Regions from separate parts of the Novimethylophilus sp. genome, predicted to be linked through region 3. Evidence: predicted binding sites of a transcription regulator. Region 3 holds the regulator's gene; each other region holds the start of a gene.
The links. Region 3 encodes sigma-54, which starts transcription at its own class of promoters, with help from an activator protein. Its sites were predicted from a motif close to TGGCACNNTTCCTGCT; they were not measured.
Positions count from the first base shown of each region.

Region 1: the regulator sigma-54 is predicted to act here: its motif matches at 1,119-1,134, upstream of VGK14_RS12255 (TorF family putative porin).
Region 2: the regulator sigma-54 is predicted to act here: its motif matches at 1,254-1,269, upstream of VGK14_RS10795 (ANTAR domain-containing response regulator).

Region 1 is NZ_DASXVH010000084.1:39,232-41,497, reverse strand. Features, by position in the region: gene glnK (P-II family nitrogen regulator) at 1-53, opposite strand, end outside; gene VGK14_RS12255 (TorF family putative porin) at 149-1,072, opposite strand; gene VGK14_RS12250 (allophanate hydrolase-related protein) at 1,529-1,930, opposite strand; gene atzF (allophanate hydrolase) at 1,927-2,266, opposite strand, start outside.
Region 2 is NZ_DASXVH010000073.1:2,804-5,069, forward strand. Features, by position in the region: gene VGK14_RS10790 (CmpA/NrtA family ABC transporter substrate-binding protein) at 1-486, opposite strand, end outside; gene VGK14_RS10795 (ANTAR domain-containing response regulator) at 646-1,209, opposite strand; gene VGK14_RS10800 (c(7)-type cytochrome triheme domain-containing protein) at 1,528-2,136, opposite strand.
Region 3 is NZ_DASXVH010000013.1:8,851-11,116, reverse strand. Features, by position in the region: gene lptB (LPS export ABC transporter ATP-binding protein) at 1-127, shown strand, start outside; gene VGK14_RS01135 (RNA polymerase factor sigma-54) at 137-1,579, shown strand; gene hpf (ribosome hibernation-promoting factor, HPF/YfiA family) at 1,594-1,920, shown strand; gene hprK (HPr(Ser) kinase/phosphatase) at 2,099-2,266, shown strand, end outside.

The DNA of each region.
Region 1 (2,266 bases), on a different contig from region 3:
TCACGCACCTCGTCAAGCTTGAACGGCTTGATGATGGCAGTGACGAATTTCATGAATGTCTCCTGGTTTGGGTGTTTGGAAACCGATAGGCCGGGTTGCTCGTCCAGCCCGCCGGATAGTACGCTACTTCAAATAACCCGACGATCCCTTAGAAGCTCTTGGTGAGCGTCAGAAGGAACTTGGTCTTGTCAATTTCCTTGTGGTTATTCGCGTTGTCAAATGATGCAAAGTTACTGTAAGCGTTTGAACCGGAAGTACCGGAAACCGCGCCGTTGACCGACCAACCGCCATCCCAGCTTTTGGTGGCGCCAACCTTGTACCAGGTCCAATCCAGTCCGGTACTGTCAGCAATCATTTGATGGCCAATTTCACCAGCAACATTCCACCCCGGTGCGACGTCATAGCTGACATTGCCCTGAACATAGGTGGAATAACGCGTACTACCCTTAGTATCGACGCCTGCCCTAGAACCGAAAAAGCTAGGTGCATTGCCCACACCTACCGCGGTCGCACTGCCTGAGTTATCAACATTCCAGCCATAAAACTTGGTCAGCGTGGTTCCGGCTTTTACCGAGAACCATTTCCAGCCCAGGCTACCGTACAGCTCGGCGGTGTTGAGCTTGGAAGACTTATATTTCCCTAGCGGCGGCTGGAATGCCGGAGCCTTGTCAAAGTTGGCATCCGGGTAATAAACATAAATCAAACCCACGTCATACTTGAAATCGGTGGCGAACGAATTGCGGATACCGCCGTAGAAGTCCATTTCCACATTGGCGTTCGGCAGCCAATGGCTGGAAACATTGGACCCCCAGAAACCGGCATAGGCGCCGGAAGCATGATCGGCTTCAATACCCAATTGGGCCGCCGGCTTGCCCCAGGTTTGGGTTTGGCCGCGCCAGATATAGTCGCTCACTACGGAAATCGAACCCGGGAAAGTCCAGTTCGGTGCCGGCGCGGCCGCAGCGGGAGCAGCTTCGGCCGGAGCGGCCTTGGCAGCATCTTCCGCCATGACGGTTGCCGACAGGGTGAATCCCGCGCCAAGCAAACCGGTAATCATTAGAAATTTGCGCATTTGCATTTCCTTTCTTAATAAAAAACTAAATGAGCATCCAGTTATAAGCAACACCCATGCCAAAATAATATCAACATAAAAATCATGTGGTTATGATGTTATGGAAAGTTTTTTCACATAGCAATCTGCATGATTTATGGTTTCAAAATAGTGCACTATGGGTTTTCTGCACCCTGGTGGTGCCATTTTTAAAAAGAAATCGCCGCGAAAATGGGACTGGCTAGAGAAAATAGCGGCCATGACATGAGAAATCGCCACCATATCCATTAAAATCAATATATTGAAATATTCGATAGCACTTGGTAAGTGGTATGTGGGTACGCACTATTACAGGGCGCATTTGCCACGCCAGAACAAACCAGGATAGAAATTTAATGAAAAAATCATGGGCTGCGTAAATGTTCGTAAATGTTATAAAACACATTGCGACAATGCGCTTTTTTTGACTATCCCTGCTCAAGAAATGGAGGTTACGTAGTTGCGCCAGCCGCCATAAGCCGAAATGTCGAGTGCCTGGGTCGTGGCATAGGCCTCGCATAAAAAGCCTTGCACCGATTCGTGGTCAACAAGCTCCAGGGTACCGATGCCGAGCGGGGCGGGGATGGCGGCGACGAAGGTACCGTAGTGGCGCAAGGGCAGCTCCCATACCTCTACCTCGATTTTGGCGCCGCCTTCGGCCATCCGCACCAGACCAGGACGCGGCGGCACAAAATCCTGCAGTTGGTAGAGCCGGTAGTGTGGAGTGGTGGTGGTCTGCTTGAGCAGCTTGCCGCCTAGGACGATCAGTTGTCCATTCAGCGGCAGGCCGCTCATGTGCGCGCCGCATACCGCGACTTTTACCATTCCATCCGTGGTCATGATTCAAGATTGCGTTGCATGCGCGCACCAAGATTGAGCAGCATGGCGTCGCTGAATGCCGGTGCGCACAAAGTCACGCCGAACGGCAGCCGGTCCGACTGGAAGCCGGCGGGCACCGCAATGGCGGAAAGATCGAGCAGGTTCATGAAGTTGGTGTAATAGCCCAGACTGTTGTTGCAGCGCACCGGCTCGGCCTCCACTTCCGCCACGGTGTAGATGGTGCCGGCAGTGGGGGTGAGCAGCACCTCGATGTCGTCCCATATTGCTTCACTCTGCCGCTGCAACGCCTTGAGGCGATACAGTGCGGCATAGGTATCGGCAGCGGAAAAGCGCGTG
Region 2 (2,266 bases), on a different contig from region 3:
GAGGCTGGCGCCGTCCACCACGCCCCTATCCTTGACCTGGTTCGAGAGCGTAATACCCTGACCGTTATGGTTCAGCGCCATCAGCACCGCCATGTCCTTCTGCGGGCCGCCGATGCCCTGCTGCACGCCATAGACGAGCCCGTACAGCACATGCGCCGCGTCGAGTTCGCCGTTGACCACCTTGTCGCGCACGCCAGCCCAGGAAGCCTCCTTGGACGGCGTGATCTTGATGCCGTACTTCTTGTCGAAGCCCATTTCGGCGGCGACCACGATGGGGGCGCAATCGGTCAAGGGGATGAAGCCAATCTTCACCTCGGTTTTTTCCGGCGCATCCTTGCCGGCCGCCCAGGCCGAAGAGCGCACTTTTTCCGGCACCAGCCCCATCATCGCGGATGCGCCCATCGCAGCCACGCTCATCCTGATGAAATTGCGGCGTTGCGGATTGCTCGGTGCCACTTCCGCGGCGGCATCAGCTTTATCGCTCATTGCATTTCCTTTCGTCGATGTTGAAAACCTGAAAACAAAAAGGCGCCCATTCCCGCGAATCAAAAATCCGCTCAAGAATGGACGCCTTTGTCCGGGAGGGCCACAATGCCCCGTCGTTTACTGCAAAATACAGCCCGCCATTGGGCCGCATTTCAGAATCTAGCTAAGCAGCTGCGCCGCTTCGACCACCTGTCTCGCCACTGCGCCGAGATGTTCGTTCCTGTCCATCGCCAGCTTGCGCAGCGCCTGGTATGCCTGATCCTCGTTAATGTTGCGGCGCTGCATCAGGATGCCTTTTGCACGCTCGATCACCTTGCGCTCGGCCAGCTTGTTATTGGCCGTATCCAGTTGCAAGCGTAATGCCCGGTATTCGTCAAATCTCGCCAGCGCGGCATCCATGATGGGCTTCAGCCGTTCGTTGCTGATGCCGCCCACCACATAGGCGCTGACGCCGGCCCGCGTCGCCGAACGTATCTTCTCGGTATCGCCGTCGTGCGTGAACATCACGATGGGTCGCGGATCGTCGCGGCCCGCCAGGCTGATATGCTCCAGCGTATCGCGGCTCGGCGAATCGATATCGATAATGATGACGTCGGGGTTCAGCTTCGCCACCTCCTTGTTCAAATCCGCCATATCGGAGATATAGGCGATCACCTGGTAGCCCGCTTCCCTCAAGACTTGCTTGAGAGGAATGGCGCGCTCCTGATTTTCATCAACCAGCATCACCCGGATAGTTTTTGACGACTCGAATGTCACGCCACCGTGCTAGCAAGCCTCGTGCCACTGTCGCCACCACCTTGTAATTAATGGATAAACATGATTTACAAGAATACTCGTGCGGGCGCTGAAGCAGTCCGGCTTGCGTAGATATGGTGCCTGCCTGCCAGGCGCGCCTCATGTTGGTGCAGGAGGCTGCGTCTGGCAATCCGGGATAAAAAAGCGGCAGGGATAAGCTGCCGCGGAGTTTTAGCATGGAGATGAGCAAAGCGGGCTCTGCTCGGTGATATTAACGGCAGCATGCGGCTTATGCTTTAACGGTTTTTACCACCAGGCCTTGGTATTGTCGTGAGGCACGCTATGGCAGCGCTCGCAGGAAAAAAAGGTGATGAAGGCCACCCGGTCGTGGCACATGCCGCAGAACTGGCCCTGGAAAATCTTGGTCATGCTGATCTGGTTGGCGCCGGCCTTGGGAATAAAAGGCTTGTCGTGGCAATTGCTGCAGGCCAGCCACATGGTGTGCGACTTGTGCGGAAACTTGACGTAGGGCATATCCCTGGTGTTCTTGAGGATCACGTCCAGATCCAGCACATCCATGGCGCTTTTGCCCTTCAGGTCGGCGCGCGGGCTGATAAAGCCGCTGCGCAACGCGCCCATCCAGTCCACGTAGCCTTTCTTGTCCAGCGGGAAGCCCGCCAGCGATTCGTTGGCTTTTTGCAGTTTCTGATAATCGGGATTTTCCGGATCGTAAAACTTGTTCTGCTCCGGAATCTCCTCGGCGCTGCGGGTTTGCACCTTGGCCGGCAATTTGGAATCCACCGTCGCACCCGGTTTTGCAGCGTCCGCGGCGCACGCTGGGCGTACAAAATCCGAGCCAGCCCAGAAAACCAGGCCAAGCGAGGCCACCAAGCCAGCGAGCGATCGTTTATGCATCGGAAAATAAGCTTCTAAGATAAATTGGGGCAGAATCCATAGTGGGAAGGAATATCAGCAGCGTTACTGCCCTGCGCAAAACAGATGATACTATCCGATATAATTTATTCCTAGATGCCTACCTGATGGC
Region 3 (2,266 bases):
GCTCGGCATTTGCGACCGTGCTTATATTGTCAACGACGGCCGCGTAATGGCGGCCGGGCGGCCCGACGAAATCATCGCCAACGAAAGCGTGCGCGAGGTTTACCTCGGCAAGGATTTCCGGCTGTAAGCATCGACCATGAAGCAATCATTACAACTTCGCCTTTCGCAGCACCTGGCGCTCACCCCGCAGCTGCAGCAGTCCATCCGCCTGCTGCAGCTGTCTTCGCTGGAACTGGGGCAGGAACTGGAGCAGATGCTGCAGGAAAACCCGCTGCTGGAACGGGGCAGCGAAGAAGATGCGGTGACGCCGAACTATACCGGCACCGACAGCCAGACCGTCGATACCGAGGTCGGCGCTCCGGCTGAAACCCCGGAATCGCCGGACTCGGCCGAAACGGATTTCAGTTCGGTGGAAAGCGAACGCTGGGACAAGGTTTCCAGCGGCAACGCCAGCAGCGACGACGATAACGAGTACCTGTTCCAGGAGCCGGACGCGCCCACGCTGCGCGAGCACCTGCTGGAGCAATTGCGCATGATGCCGCTGTCCGAACATGATCAGGCGCTGGCCGCGCTGCTGGTGGATGCGATCAACGAAGACGGCTATCTGGATCAGCCGCTGGAAGAACTGGCGGAGATGCTGCCCGCCGAACTGGAAATCGACCTGCTGGAGCTGCAAACGGCGCTCAAGCTGGTCCAGCATCTCGACCCGCTCGGCGTGGGGGCGCGCAATCTGGCCGAATGCCTGGAGTTGCAGTTGCTCGCACAGCCCGAGGATACTCCGCAGCGGGATATGGGGCTGCTCATCGTGCGCAACCATTTACCGCTGCTGGCGACGCGCGACTATGCACGCCTGAAAAAAAACCTGCGCTGCGATGACGAAACCCTGCGCGCGGCACAGCTGCTCATCACCCGGCTAGACCCCCGCCCCGGCTCCGCTTTTACCCGCATCGAAGCCGACCACTACGTGCAGCCGGAAGTGGTGGTGAAAAAAGTCAAAGGCATGTGGCTTGCCAGCCTGAATGGCGAGGCCGTGCCCAAATTGCGCATCAACCGCATGTATGCGGACATTCTCACCCGCAACCGCGACAGTTCCAGCCAGTACCTGTCCACGCAAATGCAGGAGGCGAAATGGTTCATCAAGAACATCCAGCAGCGCTTTGCCACGATATTGCGCGTGTCCCAGGCGATCGTCGACCGCCAGCGCAACTTCTTCGAGCATGGCGACGTGGCAATGCGTCCCATGGTGCTGCGCGAAATCGCCGACGAGCTTGGCCTGCATGAATCGACCATTTCGCGGGTGACTACCCGCAAGTACATGCTTACACCGAGCGGTGTTTATGAACTCAAATATTTCTTCGGCAGCCATGTCGCTACCGAATCCGGCGGCGCCTGTTCGGCCACCGCCATACGCGCATTAATCAAGCAATTCGTTGCTGCGGAGGAGCCGCGCAAGCCGCTCTCCGACAACCAGATTGCCGACATTCTTGGACAGCAGGGTATCGTCGTGGCACGCCGCACTATCGCCAAATACCGCGAATCTTTGCAGATACCCGCTGCCAATCAACGCAAGACCATCTAGAGGAGAGCATCATCATGAACCTGAACCTGACCGGACATCATCTCGAAATCACTCCGCCGCTGCGCGATTACGTCCAGTCCAAACTGGAGCGCATCACCAATCATTTCGACCATGTGATCGACGTCAAGGTCACCCTGACCGTGGAAAAGCTGGCGCAGAAAGCCGAAGCCACCATCCATGTTCCCGGCAGCGACCTGCATGCGGAATGCAGCAACGGCGACATGTATAGCGCGATCGATTTGCTGGCGGACAAGCTGGATCGTCAGGTGCTGAAGTTCAAGGAAAAAATTTCCGACCACCACCGCTCCAATGGCGGCGTCAAGCACCAGAACGCCGAATAAGGTTAAAAAAACCATAACAGCATTCAACCGCAGATAAATGCCGATGAACGCAGATAAAACAGATTATTCAGACAATCACTATCCTTTTTTGCATGCATCTTACGCTGTGCTGCGAATAGTAAATCGATTGCTGAGCCATCGGCATTTATCTGCGTTCATCGGCGGTTAACCTTCTTACATGGCCCAGATCACCGTTGCCGAGCTTTACCGCGATACCCGCCGCAAGCTGCGGCTGACGTGGGTTGCCGGCAAGGAAGGCGGCGGCAATTTGCTCACCAGCGAAGCCGTTACCAAGCCTTCGCTGGCGCTGATCGGGCATCTGAATTTCGTGCATCCCAACCGGGTG